Regions from separate parts of the Salinibacillus aidingensis genome, predicted to be linked through region 2. Evidence: riboswitches for the same ligand, from Rfam matches in the RefSeq annotation. Region 2 holds a riboswitch; each other region holds the start of a gene.
What was found. A riboswitch is a leader RNA that binds a small molecule or an ion and turns the genes downstream of it on or off. The one in region 2 is predicted to bind S-adenosylmethionine.
Positions count from the first base shown of each region.

Region 1: linked by a shared signal. The riboswitch ahead of ACZ5OK_RS07185 (O-acetylhomoserine aminocarboxypropyltransferase/cysteine synthase family protein) and the one ahead of ACZ5OK_RS14820 (iron-containing alcohol dehydrogenase) in region 2 are both predicted to bind S-adenosylmethionine.
Region 3: linked by a shared signal. The riboswitch ahead of ACZ5OK_RS06555 (LLM class flavin-dependent oxidoreductase) and the one ahead of ACZ5OK_RS14820 (iron-containing alcohol dehydrogenase) in region 2 are both predicted to bind S-adenosylmethionine.
Region 4: linked by a shared signal. The riboswitch ahead of ACZ5OK_RS13385 (methionine ABC transporter ATP-binding protein) and the one ahead of ACZ5OK_RS14820 (iron-containing alcohol dehydrogenase) in region 2 are both predicted to bind S-adenosylmethionine.

Region 1 is NZ_AP043759.1:1,315,058-1,318,264, reverse strand. It holds gene ACZ5OK_RS07185 (O-acetylhomoserine aminocarboxypropyltransferase/cysteine synthase family protein) at 203-1,495, opposite strand; SAM riboswitch class I at 1,654-1,767, opposite strand; gene ACZ5OK_RS07180 (yteA family sporulation protein) at 2,018-2,803, shown strand; gene ACZ5OK_RS07175 (M20/M25/M40 family metallo-hydrolase) at 2,842-3,207, opposite strand, start outside.
Region 2 is NZ_AP043759.1:2,825,894-2,829,100, forward strand. It holds gene ACZ5OK_RS14810 (carbon-nitrogen family hydrolase) at 1-262, opposite strand, end outside; gene ACZ5OK_RS14815 (iron-containing alcohol dehydrogenase family protein) at 404-1,174, opposite strand; gene ACZ5OK_RS14820 (iron-containing alcohol dehydrogenase) at 1,171-1,503, opposite strand; SAM riboswitch class I at 1,565-1,667, opposite strand; gene ACZ5OK_RS14825 (pyridoxal phosphate-dependent aminotransferase) at 1,825-3,000, shown strand.
Region 3 is NZ_AP043759.1:1,197,042-1,200,248, reverse strand. It holds gene ACZ5OK_RS06560 (ATP-grasp domain-containing protein) at 1-191, opposite strand, end outside; gene ACZ5OK_RS06555 (LLM class flavin-dependent oxidoreductase) at 209-1,258, opposite strand; SAM riboswitch class I at 1,551-1,662, opposite strand; gene sdhB (succinate dehydrogenase iron-sulfur subunit) at 1,801-2,541, opposite strand; gene ACZ5OK_RS06545 (phosphomevalonate kinase) at 2,597-3,207, opposite strand, start outside.
Region 4 is NZ_AP043759.1:2,508,983-2,512,189, forward strand. It holds gene ACZ5OK_RS13380 (methionine ABC transporter permease) at 1-537, opposite strand, end outside; gene ACZ5OK_RS13385 (methionine ABC transporter ATP-binding protein) at 530-1,558, opposite strand; SAM riboswitch class I at 1,857-1,973, opposite strand; SAM riboswitch class I at 2,045-2,170, opposite strand; gene ACZ5OK_RS13390 (thioredoxin family protein) at 2,295-2,615, opposite strand; gene ACZ5OK_RS13395 (toprim domain-containing protein) at 2,602-2,976, opposite strand; gene gcvH (glycine cleavage system protein GcvH) at 3,166-3,207, opposite strand, start outside.

The DNA.
Region 1 (3,207 bases), 1.5 Mb from region 2:
AGGAAGTCACGCTAGTCGCTGGGCGCTGGAGCCGGACGTGGCCTCACATGACTTATGATCTAAAAGTCGGATATTTTATATTTTCCAACAGCATGACAAAAAACCTGAATTTTTATTTGTTTGCATAAAAAATGGGTGACTCCTGATTCCGGAGTCACCCTACTTACGTTTGACTGATAAATGTCATTTTTTCTTTGATAAATTATACTGGCTCTTTGACGGCTGCTTTGATGGCCTGATCTAAATCATGAATGAGGTCTTTTGTTGACTCTAAGCCGACGGAAAGACGGATAAATTCCTCTGTCACGCCTGCCTGCTTTAACTCTTCTTCATTTAGCTGCTGATGTGTCGTTGAGGCTGGATGAATGATTAAGGATTTTGCATCGCCCACATTTGCCAGGTGTGAAAATAGCTGGACATTGTCAACAACTTTACGTCCATCCTCACGGTCCCCTTTAATTCCAAAGACGACAATCGATCCTGCTCCCTGATCAAAATATTTTTCTGCCAGTGCATGGGAAGGATGACTGCTCAGCCCCGGGTGAGCCACCCACTCTATGTTCTCATGGTTTTCCAGGAATTTCGCGATTTCCAGAGCATTTTCATTATGTTTAGGAACACGGAGATGCAGGGTTTCCAAACCTTGCAGCAATTGGAATGCACTTTGCGGACTTAAGCATGGTCCAAAGTCACGAAGAAGCTGTACACGAAGCTTCGTACCAAAGGCTGCTTCCCCGAGCTCTGAAAATACGAGATTATGATAGCTTGGATCAGGCTCTGTAAAATCAGGGAATTTGTCATTGTTCCAGTCAAAGCTTCCGCCATCTACAACAACTCCGGCAATGACCGTTCCGTGGCCCCCAATCCATTTTGTAGCGGAATGAATAACGACATCTGCTCCGTATTCAATAGGCCGGCAGGAATAAGGAGTGGCAAATGTGTTATCAATAAGTAATGGAATTCCGTTTTCATGAGCAATAGCGGCTACTGCTTCAATGTCTAAAATATGAAGACTTGGATTTCCGATTGTCTCAGCAAATACGGCTTTGGTTTTGTCTGTAATGGCCTCTCTGAAGTTTTCCGGATCTTTAGGGTCCACAAATTTTACATTGATTCCGTATTTCGGCAAGGTATGGTTAAACAGGTTATAGGTTCCCCCATATAGGTCCGTGGCAGCAACAATTTCATCTCCAGCTCTGGCAAGATTAAAAATGGATAAGGAAATAGCTGCCATCCCTGATGATAATCCAACCGCATTGGTTCCACCCTCTAAAAGCGCGATTCGTTTTTCAAAAACATCAACGGTTGGGTTCATAATTCGGGAATAAATATTTCCTTCTTCTTTAAGACCAAATAAGTTCTGGGCATGTTCTGTATCACGAAATGCGTATGAGGTCGTTTGATAAATCGGAACTGCGCGGGAACCTGTTGTTGGATCCGGCTCCTGACCTCCATGTAAATGTAATGTTTCCAATCCAAATTTTTCCTGACTCATTTTACCACTCCTTTAATAGTTTTTGTAAAAAATCTCTTCCTTACTCCGTTTTAACGCATGATTTGAATGTCCAGAGCGTTAAAGTGCTCAAATAAGGGATAAGAGGGAAAATGAAAAACCCTCTTCAATAAGAAGAGGGTTGTAAGTTCCAATTCCTCCTCTTATCTTTCAGATCCGTTTGTCAGATCTGCAGGACTTAGCACCTTTTCAAGTCGTCACTTGAAGGTTGCCGGGCTTCACAGGGCCTTTCCCTCCGCCACTCTGGATAAGAGATCTTTTATTGTTCTTCCGGCGAAACGCTTGATGATTCGTCTCACTTTTTTAATTTCCTTCGCCTGTGCGAAATGAAATGTTAATAAAGAGTATAGAGAAGAATAAATCTTCTGTCAATTGTTTTTCTGAATTTTTTATAAAAATTTTTCATTCCATCATTTAGTAGTTCCTCTTAGATTTACCTTTATTTTTTCCTTAAATTCAACAGACAATAGTCATATAAGATTGTTTCAGGAAGGAGTTATGATCATGCTGACAAATGAGCAAATGTCCACCTTCCGTTCACAGCTGCAGAAGGCCAAAGAGGATATTGAAAAGCGGTTAAAAGAAAATGATCATTTTGATATAGAAAATGGCCATTATCATCAATCCATGGGAGAATTGTCCAGCTATGACAATCATCCTGCTGATGAAGGGTCGGCATTATATGAACGTGAAAAAGATATTGCCCTGAATGACCATGCTGAGGATGAATTAAAAAATATTGAACATGCGTTAAAGGCTATCGATGAAGGCACATATGGAACCTGCCAGGTATGTGGAAAGGAAATCCCGCTGGAGCGCCTGGAAGCCCTCCCGACCACCACCTATTGTGTGGAACACTCCCCTGATCAGGTTTCTTCCACACAGCGTCCTGTGGAGGAAGGCGTGCTTCTGCCCCCATTTGGGAAGTTTGAATATGATGATACAGACACCGAGGCGTTTGATGCAGAAGACTCCTGGCAGGAGGTTGCACAGTGGGGAACCTCCAATTCTCCTTCAGATTTTGCCGTATCTCCCGACCATTATAATGAAACCTACATTGAATCCGATGATCGTGTCGGTTATGTAGAGGATTATGAAAACTTCGCCGGAAATGATATCGAAGGCCGAAACGTCACTGTCTATCCCAGCCCAAGGCATGAAGAATATGAGGAAAACCTGGATGAAGAAGATACCATGAGTGTATTCGGGGATTTAAAGCCTTATGAAATCGATCCTTATACGGAGGAAGTGGCCAAAGAAGAAAAGAGAAATCATTCAGATGATAAATGACAAAACAGCACCGCAGAGGCTGCGGTGCTGTTCTCTGTTTACAACTGCGGCGGTTCATAATCATACTCAACAGGCTCAGGTGCAACATTGGCCCGTTCAAGTGCCGGTGTATCCTTCCGTGCAATTTGATAAACCGCTGCGCCGACAATATTTCCTACATCCTTCAATTTTTCCTTACTGATGTACTGAATAAGATCTTCGTCCGTATGGTACCACGGCTCAAGCGGTGTGTGGATGAATAATGCAGCCGGAATTCCTGCCTCATGGAAGGCGACATGATCACTGCGCCCTAATTCACTATACGGTACGGTTTCACTGACTCTGGATCCGGCAGCGGCACCTAAATCGGTAACGACGTTCTGTTCACCATCAGCCGTAAACATCACAAGATCCCCGGCGTCTGC
Region 2 (3,207 bases):
GATTGGCAACCGATCCGCCGACCACATGAACCTGATTCGCCTTTGCCAGTTCTGCGAAAAAGTTGAGACTTTCCCCACCCTCGATATCGGCAATGTCATCGAGGCGCGACAAATCATATCCAGTCGTCCACAATTCGGGAAGTACCACCACATCGACCCCGGATTTTGCCGCCTGTTCTATGTTTGTTTTCACTTTTTCATAGTTTCCCCACGGGTTTCCATATTCAATATCCATTTGAAGCAAAGCAACGTTCAAAGTCAACAGAGTCCCTCCTCCTATAAAGTGAGATTTCATTCAGTGGGGCTCCCCCACTGAATGTTCGCGAAACTTATCAGGACTTTATCAGCTATTCGCTCTACCATCATTGTTTTTATCATTCAGTGAGGTCTACAGATCGTTCATTCATGGTGAACCAGGCGTTATATGATTAACCACATACTCTTCTAATCGTTGAATACTATGAATGACATCATCCTTTGTTGTCGACACGCTCATTAGGTGGATGGATTCTTCGGGAATGGTGGCTTTTTCAGACAAGGCATCAATGGCTTCCTTTACATGTTCCTGAATTCCCAGTTCTGCAAGTGTGGTTGGCAGGTTTAATTCTTTATAATAGGGTAAGAGTTTTGTCACTTCATCATATTTATTTTCCAAGGCTAATTGAACCAAAATGCCGTAAGCGACCTTATCCCCATGGAGAAATTTATGGGTTTCCGGAATGGTCGTTAACCCATTGTGAATCGCGTGTGCTCCGGCAATTCTTCCGTATTCATCACCGTAACCACCAACCATTCCTCCTGCCATCATAATGGTTTCCGCTACTTTAACTAAAGCAGGTGTGACTTGATGATTCCGGACACTTTCAATGGCTTCTGTTCCCTTATCCAGCAACACATCCCGACAAAGCCGGGCAGCATGAAGGGCTATATCCAATGATAACGGTTTTTGCTTTATTTCATCCGTTAATGCAACGGCTTCATACCATTTCGCAATCGTATCTCCTATTCCGGCCCGCAGGTATTCTACTGGTGAATCAGCAATAATACGCGGCTCTATCAGTACCATATGGGCGGTTTTCGAAAAAACGATATAATGCAGAAAGTTTCCAGCCCCGTCATAAAATACACTTAGCGGGGTCCAGGGTGAGCAATTGGAAGCCAGGGTCGGAATCAAAATAACAGGAGATCCAACTCATCTCCTGCTGCTTTAGCTAAATCGAGTACTTTCCCTCCGCCAACACCAATCACTGCATCTGCCTCGTTATTTCTTAATTTATCAGCAACTCTTGCCACTTCTTCATGAGTACAATCCCCTTTGTATGGAACATGAACGACGGCGTTATCTAAAGATATATAGTCTTTAGCCGCCTCCCAGGATTTTTCACCATGAATAATGGCAGGATTTTCTAGCTTTTGCTCGGATAGTTTCACCGGCAATTGCTGAAGGATTCCTTCTTCACATTGATAAAAATTCGGTGCCCCTCGCACTTGTAGTGATTTCATTGTTTATCCCCCCATAAAAAAAGCTCTTCCAGTCAGAGGAAGAGCGTCCGCAACACATTTCCTCTTATCTCCCAACTAATGTTGAAGGATTTAGCACCGTGTACAATGATGTACCGGTTGCCGGGTTTCATCGGGCCAGTCCCTCCACCTTCTCTTTATAAGAGTTAAAAATATATGAAATTATCAATCATTATCCCACTTGGTACACCTCCTGTCAATTAAATGGCAAAACCTTTTGTCAATTTTGACTTTACAAAAAATAGTCAAATAGATATGATTAGTAAAATAATTCTATTCGATACGTCTTAGGAGATGAGAAGTTTGAGAACCTTTCCACAGTCAGAAATGCTACAGAGACTACCTGCACAGTTCTTTGAAGGACTAGTGAAAAAGGTAAAAGAAAAGCAACAGCAAGGGCACGATATTATTAATTTAGGCCAGGGAAACCCGGATTTACCGACGCCACCTCATATCATTAAAGCATTGCAGCATGCGGCGGAAGATCCATTGACCCATCAATATTCCCCATTCCAGGGATATGACCTTTTAAAGGACGCGGTTGCCACATTCTATAAACGGGAATATGGAGTAGAAATCGATGCAAATAAAGAAGTAGCCATCCTTTTTGGGGCCAAAGCCGGACTGGCAGAAATTAGTCCTTGCTTATTAAATCCAGGTGATATTGCCCTTATGCCGGATCCCGGTTATCCCGATTATATGTCCGGGATTGCTCTTGCAAATGCTGAATCTATTTTTATGCCTCTATTGGAGAAAAATAACTTTCTGCCGGACTATACGGCTATTCCAGAAGATTTAAAAGATCAGGCGAAAGTCATGTTTTTAAATTACCCTAATAATCCCACGACAGCGACTGCAACAAAAGAATTCTTTGATGAAACCGTTGCTGTAGCGAAAAAACATAACATTTGTGTCGTTCATGACTTTGCATATGGAGCCATCGGTTTTGATGGGGAAAAACCACAAAGCTTCCTCCAGTCAGAAGGTGCAAAAGAAGTGGGAGTTGAAATCTATACACTGTCCAAAACCTATAACATGGCAGGCTGGCGGGTAGCCTTTGCAGTGGGAAACCCATCTGTGATTCAAAGCATCCAATTACTGCAGGACCACATGTTCATGAGCTTATTCGGTGGCATCCAACACGCAGCTGCCGAAGCCTTATCCGGTGATCAGCAGCCCGTACGTGAACTTGTGCAAACCTATCAGGAAAGACGCAATCGTTTCATTAAAAAACTGCTGGAAATGGATATCGAGGTGGAAGCACCACGTGGAACCTTTTTCGTATGGATGCGTGTACCAGCAGGCTACAGCTCTGAAACGTACGCGGATTTACTTCTCGAAAAAGCACATGTAGTCGCTGCACCTGGTGTTGGCTTTGGGTACTATGGCGAAGGATACATACGCCTCGGATTATTAGCAGATGCAGAACGATTAGAAGAGGCAGCCATTCGAATCGGAAGGCTGGGCGATTCCCTATAAAATAGTAATCATCAATAAGGAGACTGCAAGGTACTGCAAATCCCACCAAAAACAGACATGAATCATATGGAAAAGGGCTAAAACAAAAAAACCATCGGATGTTCCTGTCACCCGATGGTTTTTGGTTTGATATTCGTTTGAAGCTATAGCCTCGCACACTTCCCCTTCTCTAATCTATGAATCTTCCAGTCTATTCACTATGCTGTC
Region 3 (3,207 bases), 1.6 Mb from region 2:
TAACGATTTCCTCTCGTATGCGAGGAAGCACTCATCCGGTTATAAAAGATGCCCTCAGGGGGTTCCTCGGTCAAATCAATGGACCCGTGATCAAGCAGCCAGTCTTCATAGGGAATCTCCAACTCTTCCAATCTCTTAAATAAATGCTCCGTCCATTCTTCATTTTCATGGATGACATACACCTTACTCATCTAAACACTCCTTAAGATTAGTTTTGAACCTTTGCCCGTAATTCTTCTACCAGTGGCATAACCTGATTGGAAAATCGCTTCAGTTCCTCTAATTGCGGTGAACACTGTAATAACAGTAAGTCTACTCCGGCTTGCTCGTATTCTAAAATTCTCTCGGCAATCTGATCAGGAGTTCCGACAAGATTAGGCCGTAACCCACGATTGGAAACCGAATAATCCTGCAACTGAATCCTTTGCTCAAGCTCGGATTTGGAAGTGAAATCTTTAAAGCCTGCATATCCGCTCATATCCTCAACGGTCGTAATCCGTTCCAGTTCCTTCAGTGCCTCTTCTTCAGTATCCCGGCAAATGACATATGCTGCCATCCCAAATGATTGCAAGGGCTCCTTCCCTGCTGCTGTTCTGCGATTTTTCATATCCTGAATTTTACTGGCGACCTCATCTACCGTTCCTCCATGCATGACATACGCATCGCAGGCTGAGGAAATCACCTGCTTGCCTTTTTCACTCTCTCCCCCTGCATAAAGGACAGGGTTCGGCTTTTGCACAGGTTTAGGGGCCAGTTTCGCATCCTCTACCTGATAGAAGTCCCCATTATAGGAAAACGAATCTTCCGTCCACATTCCTTTAAGAATATCAAGAAATTCAGTTGTCCGGTCATAGCGTTCATCGTGTCTCGTGAAAGCCCCGCCGTATTGTCTGGACTCCCCTTCCCACCAGCCGGACACGATATTTAACGTAAAACGCCCCTTACTGATGTGATCAATATTGGCCGCCTGTTTTGCGGTCACTGCCGGATGATGAAACCCTGGCCGGACAGCCGTCATAATTTCGATTTTTTCCGTCACAGCAGCCAATGCCGCAGCTGTCGTCCAGGCTTCCAGTGAATCGTGCTCAATTCCTTTAATATCATTTAAATATAACTCAGCGATTAAGGTTGTATCATATCCCCACTTCTCTGCTGACTGAATCACTTCTTTTGCATAATCATAGGTAGGCGGCATCTGTTCATCCTTTACATTTCGAAGCCAGCCTCCAAAAATCGGTAACCAGAATCCATATTTCATGTTCTCCACTCCCTGTTGTGTTGTTATGTAAAAAATCAAAGGCGGAAGCGCCCGTTTAGCGACGTACGGACTGAACTGAACCGTAGGAGATAAAGGAAACACGACGAACAGCGTGAGTCGATGTTGACTTATCGGACGGAGGTGAAGGAAGTCACGCTAGTCGCTGGGCGCTGGAGCCGGACGTGGCCTCTCTTGTTTTCTAATCCACAAATAGCTTTTTTTATGATTTGCTGGATAAGAAAAAACTCTCTTCCAATAAGAAGAGAGTTGAAACCACTGTAATCGACTCGTCCTCTTATCTTTCAAGCACACTGACTTGATGGATTTGGCACAGTATTCTTTCAAAAAAGAACCTGCTGCCGAGGCTTCCAAGGGCCATTTCCCTCCACCTCTCTGGATAAGATTCCTATATAAAATTGTTAGAAAAATCATAAATCATAAAAGAAAAAATGTCAACCATACCAATTGGATTACTTCCCTAAAAGGAGTGAAAATTTTACCCCATTTCTTTTTAATATCATTAGAAATCAGGAGACAGCCGCTTACCCAAAAAAGCTTTTAAACGACTGCACCGTAGCTTCTCTGTTGATGGCTGCAATGGATGTAGTCAGTGGAATTCCTTTAGGACAGGATTGAACACAATTTTGCGAGTTTCCGCATTCTTCAAGTCCACCTTCTCCCATAAAGGCTTCCAAACGCTCTTCTTTATTCATTTCGCCTGTGGGATGTACATTTTTCAGACGAATCTGTGCAAATACGAAAGGTCCTAAAAAGTCAGTTTTTTCGTTCACGTTTGGACAGGCTTCAAGACAAACCCCACACGTGAAGCATTTGGATAACTCATAGGCCCATTGTCGGGTATTTTCATTCATGCGTGGACCCGGACCAATGTCATAGGTTCCATCAATCGGAATCCATGCCTTTACACGCTTTAACGCATCAAACATTTTCCCACGGTCGATAAATAAATCCCTTATAACCGGAAAGGTAGTCATTGGGGCAAGGGTAATCGGCTGCTCCAGCTGGTCAACCAATGTTGAACAGGCCTGTCTGGGCTTGCCATTAATCAGCATGGAGCAGGCCCCGCAAACCTCCTCTAAACAATTCATATCCCATTGCACAGGAGTGGTTTGCTTCCCATCCTTTGTCACCGGATTTTGCCGGATTTCCATCAGAACAGAAATAATGTTCATATTGGATCGATAAGGAATGGAAAACGTTTCTTCATAGGGCTCTGACTCAGGATGATCCTGACGGGTAATCCTGACCTCAATGTTATCCATGTCGCTTCCTCCTTGCAGAAAAAGTCGGTTTCACCAGCAAGAGAGGTAAATCGGCTTACTCGTGCCAGGTGCTTCCATCGTGGTCAACATCCAGATTTAAAGGTTCAATCCCTGCTTCTCTCCAGGCTTCCCATAACTCTTCAACCTGACGCTGTGAGCGAACAAACGCGATGCCACAATCTCCGCCACCTGCACCAGAGGATTTACCACTTCCTCCTATTTGCTCCGCTAACTCGGATAAACTTGCCAATATTGGTGTTTCTATTAGCATACCCACTTCTTTTCCTAATTTTACAAGGATGGCGCGATTTTTCTTTAAACTCTGTAAGGACAATGGAAGGTCATTTTCGTCAAAACCTCTGACCAGTCCTTTTACCGCCTCATGGCTTTCTTCCACGAAGGTATGGTAAATGTTTCGATGTTCCTGCTGTCCATGCTTCAGCTGTTTGATCATCGGCCCTGTTGAAGCCGCTTTTCCGGTCCACCCGGTACAGAGGCGAAGTCCATCGGGCGGATTTATAGAGCGAATGGATAAATACGGCCATGGCTGATCAACCAGAGCCCTGACAGAGGTCTGCTGCATTTGATCAAGGAGCCAGTCTGCCTGAAAAGCAGAATACTCGAGCCATCCCCCATAGGTTGATGCAGCTACATCAGCTCCGGATC
Region 4 (3,207 bases), 320 kb from region 2:
TAAGTCTCCTAAACCACCGGCACCGATTGCTCCTGCCATAGCTGTAAAGCTAATTAAATTAATGGCTGTTACCGTTAAGCCTGAAATTAAAGCGGGCATAGATTCTGGCAAAAGAACCTTAAATACGATGTGTCTCGTTTTTGCTCCCATTGCTCTGGCTGCTTCAATTACCCCCTTATCCACCTCCTTCAGTGCAATTTCCACAAGCCTTGCATAAAATGGTGCAGCCCCAATGATAAGAGCTGGTAAAGCTGCCTTTGGTCCTCTAATTGTTCCCATCAGCCAATCTGTAAAAGGGAATAAGAGGAGGATCAATATAATAAACGGTATCGCACGAAAGACATTCACAATAGTAGCTGTAATAAAATTCAAACTCCTGTTAAGTATGCCCTGGCGATCCGTCAAAAACAGTAATAATCCAAGTAAAATTCCGAGAATCAATGTTCCAAGGACTGATATCCCTGTCATATAAAGTGTTTGATTTGTCGCGACTTTCAAATCTTCCATAACAACGTTCGGAAACAATTCTCTAAGCATTCTCTTCTACCTCCAGTTCTACCGAGGTTTGCTGTATATATTTAATAGCTTCATTCACTACTTCTTCTGGACCATCCATATGGACATACAAAGTACCATAGGCTCCATCTTTAGTCTGCGTAATGTTCCCCTGTAAAATATTGATTTCAACATTAAACCTTTTTACAAGTTTACTGATTATAGCCTGATTTGCTGTTTCACCAACAAAGTGAAGCCGGAGAACCTTGCCAGATTCATAATTCTTCACGAAATAATGAATGGGGCTCTGCTCCACCTGTTCGCCCATCACCTGCTGTACAAAACGGCGAGTCGTTTTCTCTTTCGGATGCATAAAGACCTCCAGAACCTCACCCTGCTCGATGACTTTCCCATTATCCATAACGGCAACCTGCTGACAAATCTTTTTAATGACATGCATTTCGTGTGTGATGACAATAATGGTAAGCCCAAGCTTTTGATTAATGCTCACCAGCAGATCCAAAATATCATCGGTTGTTTGCGGATCCAGCGCAGAAGTTGCTTCGTCACACAAAAGAACTTTCGGATCATTGGCAAGGGCTCTTGCAATTCCCACTCTTTGCTTTTGCCCTCCACTTAACTGTGAAGGGTAGTAATCTTCTCTGCCTGCAAGACCAACAAGCTCAATCAGCTCCTGAACCTTGCTTTTCCGTTGTTCCTTTGGTATCCCGGCAATTTCAAGTGGAAAGGCGATATTGTCAAATACAGTTCTGGACCACAGGAGATTGAAATGCTGAAAAATCATTCCAATTTTTTGTCTTTCATTACGTAATTCTTTATTACTTAAATTCGTCATGTCCTTTTCATTCATGATGATTTTGCCGTCTGTCGGCTCTTCCAAACGGTTAAGCAGACGAATAAATGTACTTTTACCGGCACCACTATAGCCGATAACTCCAAAGATTTCTCCCTGATTTATCGAAAGGTCTATGTTATCAACGGCCGTTACATCATCCCGGTTTTTACTTTTATATATTTTTGAAAGGTTTTTAATGGAAATCACTTTTACTCACCCTCTTCATGATTGCGTTTTGATTAGAACAAAGGCGGAAGCGCCCGTTTAGCGACGTACGGACTGGACTGAGCCGTAGGAGATAAAGGAAACACGACGAACCTTGTAAGTCAATGTTGACTTATCGGACGGAGGTGAAGGAAGTCTCGCTAGTCGCTGGGCGCCGGAGCCGGACGTGGCCTCATTTGTTTTTCTTATCCACAATTTGCCTATTTTATAATTTCCTAAACAATTATTAAAAAGCTTTTCCGTTCACAAGAGAACAGAAAAGCCTGGATTATCTTCTGTTCTCTTATCTGTCAAAGCTATACGCTTTGCAGGAATTGGCACCTTCTCAAACAAAACATTTTTGTCTGATGGTTGCCGGGCTTCATCAGGCCAGTCCCTCCGCCACTCGTGATAAGAGATCTATTCACTTATTCAATTAAAAATCCCTCTTCCATAAGAAGAGGGATAAACACAAACCGATTATCTCTCTTCTTATCTATCAAAGCCAGCGCTCTAACTTTGAAGGATTTGGCACCGTTTCAAATCATAGACAAAGAATGATTTGAAGGTTGCCGGGCTTCACAGGGCCAGTCCCTCCACCTCTCTTGATAAGACGAGATTCATATTTTTATTGAATAATTGATATATTAGCATAGTCTGTTAGAACCAGTCAACAGTTTTCGCTGAATATCTTTTGTTTTTTCACGTATTTATTTCCCGGGAAATCTGACATATGCTGTCATTCTTTGTCAGCTGTATACTTAAGCAGTTTCTCATACATAAATGGGACAGAATGGAATGCATAGGTTTTATCTAAAATCTGTCCTTCCTGTATAATAGCCAGACATGGAACACTTTCAATTTGATAGTTCTGCATAAAACCAGGGAACAGCGAGGCATTCATCGTATGAAAGTCTGGGAGATTTTCTATATTCTCCAGCGTCTCCAGCATTTTCCCCGCCACTTTACACGTCCCGCAAAAAGGTGTGTATAGAAAAATAAATTGCTTATATTGACTTTCCAGAATAATGGGCAAGTCTTTTTCGTTAATTTCCTGCATGATAACCATACCCCTTTAGAAAATCCGTGTGTACTTTAAGATTTGCGGATGCTAAGACAGAGGCTAATTCATGATTCGGGGTTGTTTCTACTTCCCGAAAAGAACGATCTACATATAAATGAATAGCATGGGGGAGCTCTTGTCTAAGTTGATTTCTGAGCTTATGTCCAGGATCATCTGCATCCACTAAAATATAAACTTCCTTGTCATTCAGGAAGTGTTCGTCTACAAGAGCTTCCAACCGATCCATACTTATCGTACCATTTGTGTAAAGAATCTGCAGAGGCTCGTTGATTATTTCTTTCACTTTTTTATAATCGGAACGCCCTTCGACAATGATGACTTTCTCTACCTCGATCATAACAATCACCACAACATTATATGTAATTATTAATCTTATAGATAGGAAAATTATAAGGCATTTACTGGCCGCTTATCCCCCACTTTGTCTTGTTAGGTTACCCTTAAGATTTGAAGTACGGGATTACGGACGGTTAATGCGTAATAAAAAGGCAGCGTGTGCACACTGCCTGTCTCTTTAAGCCACATATTATTCTTCTTCGTTGACCATTTTTTCATACGCTTCTGCTGA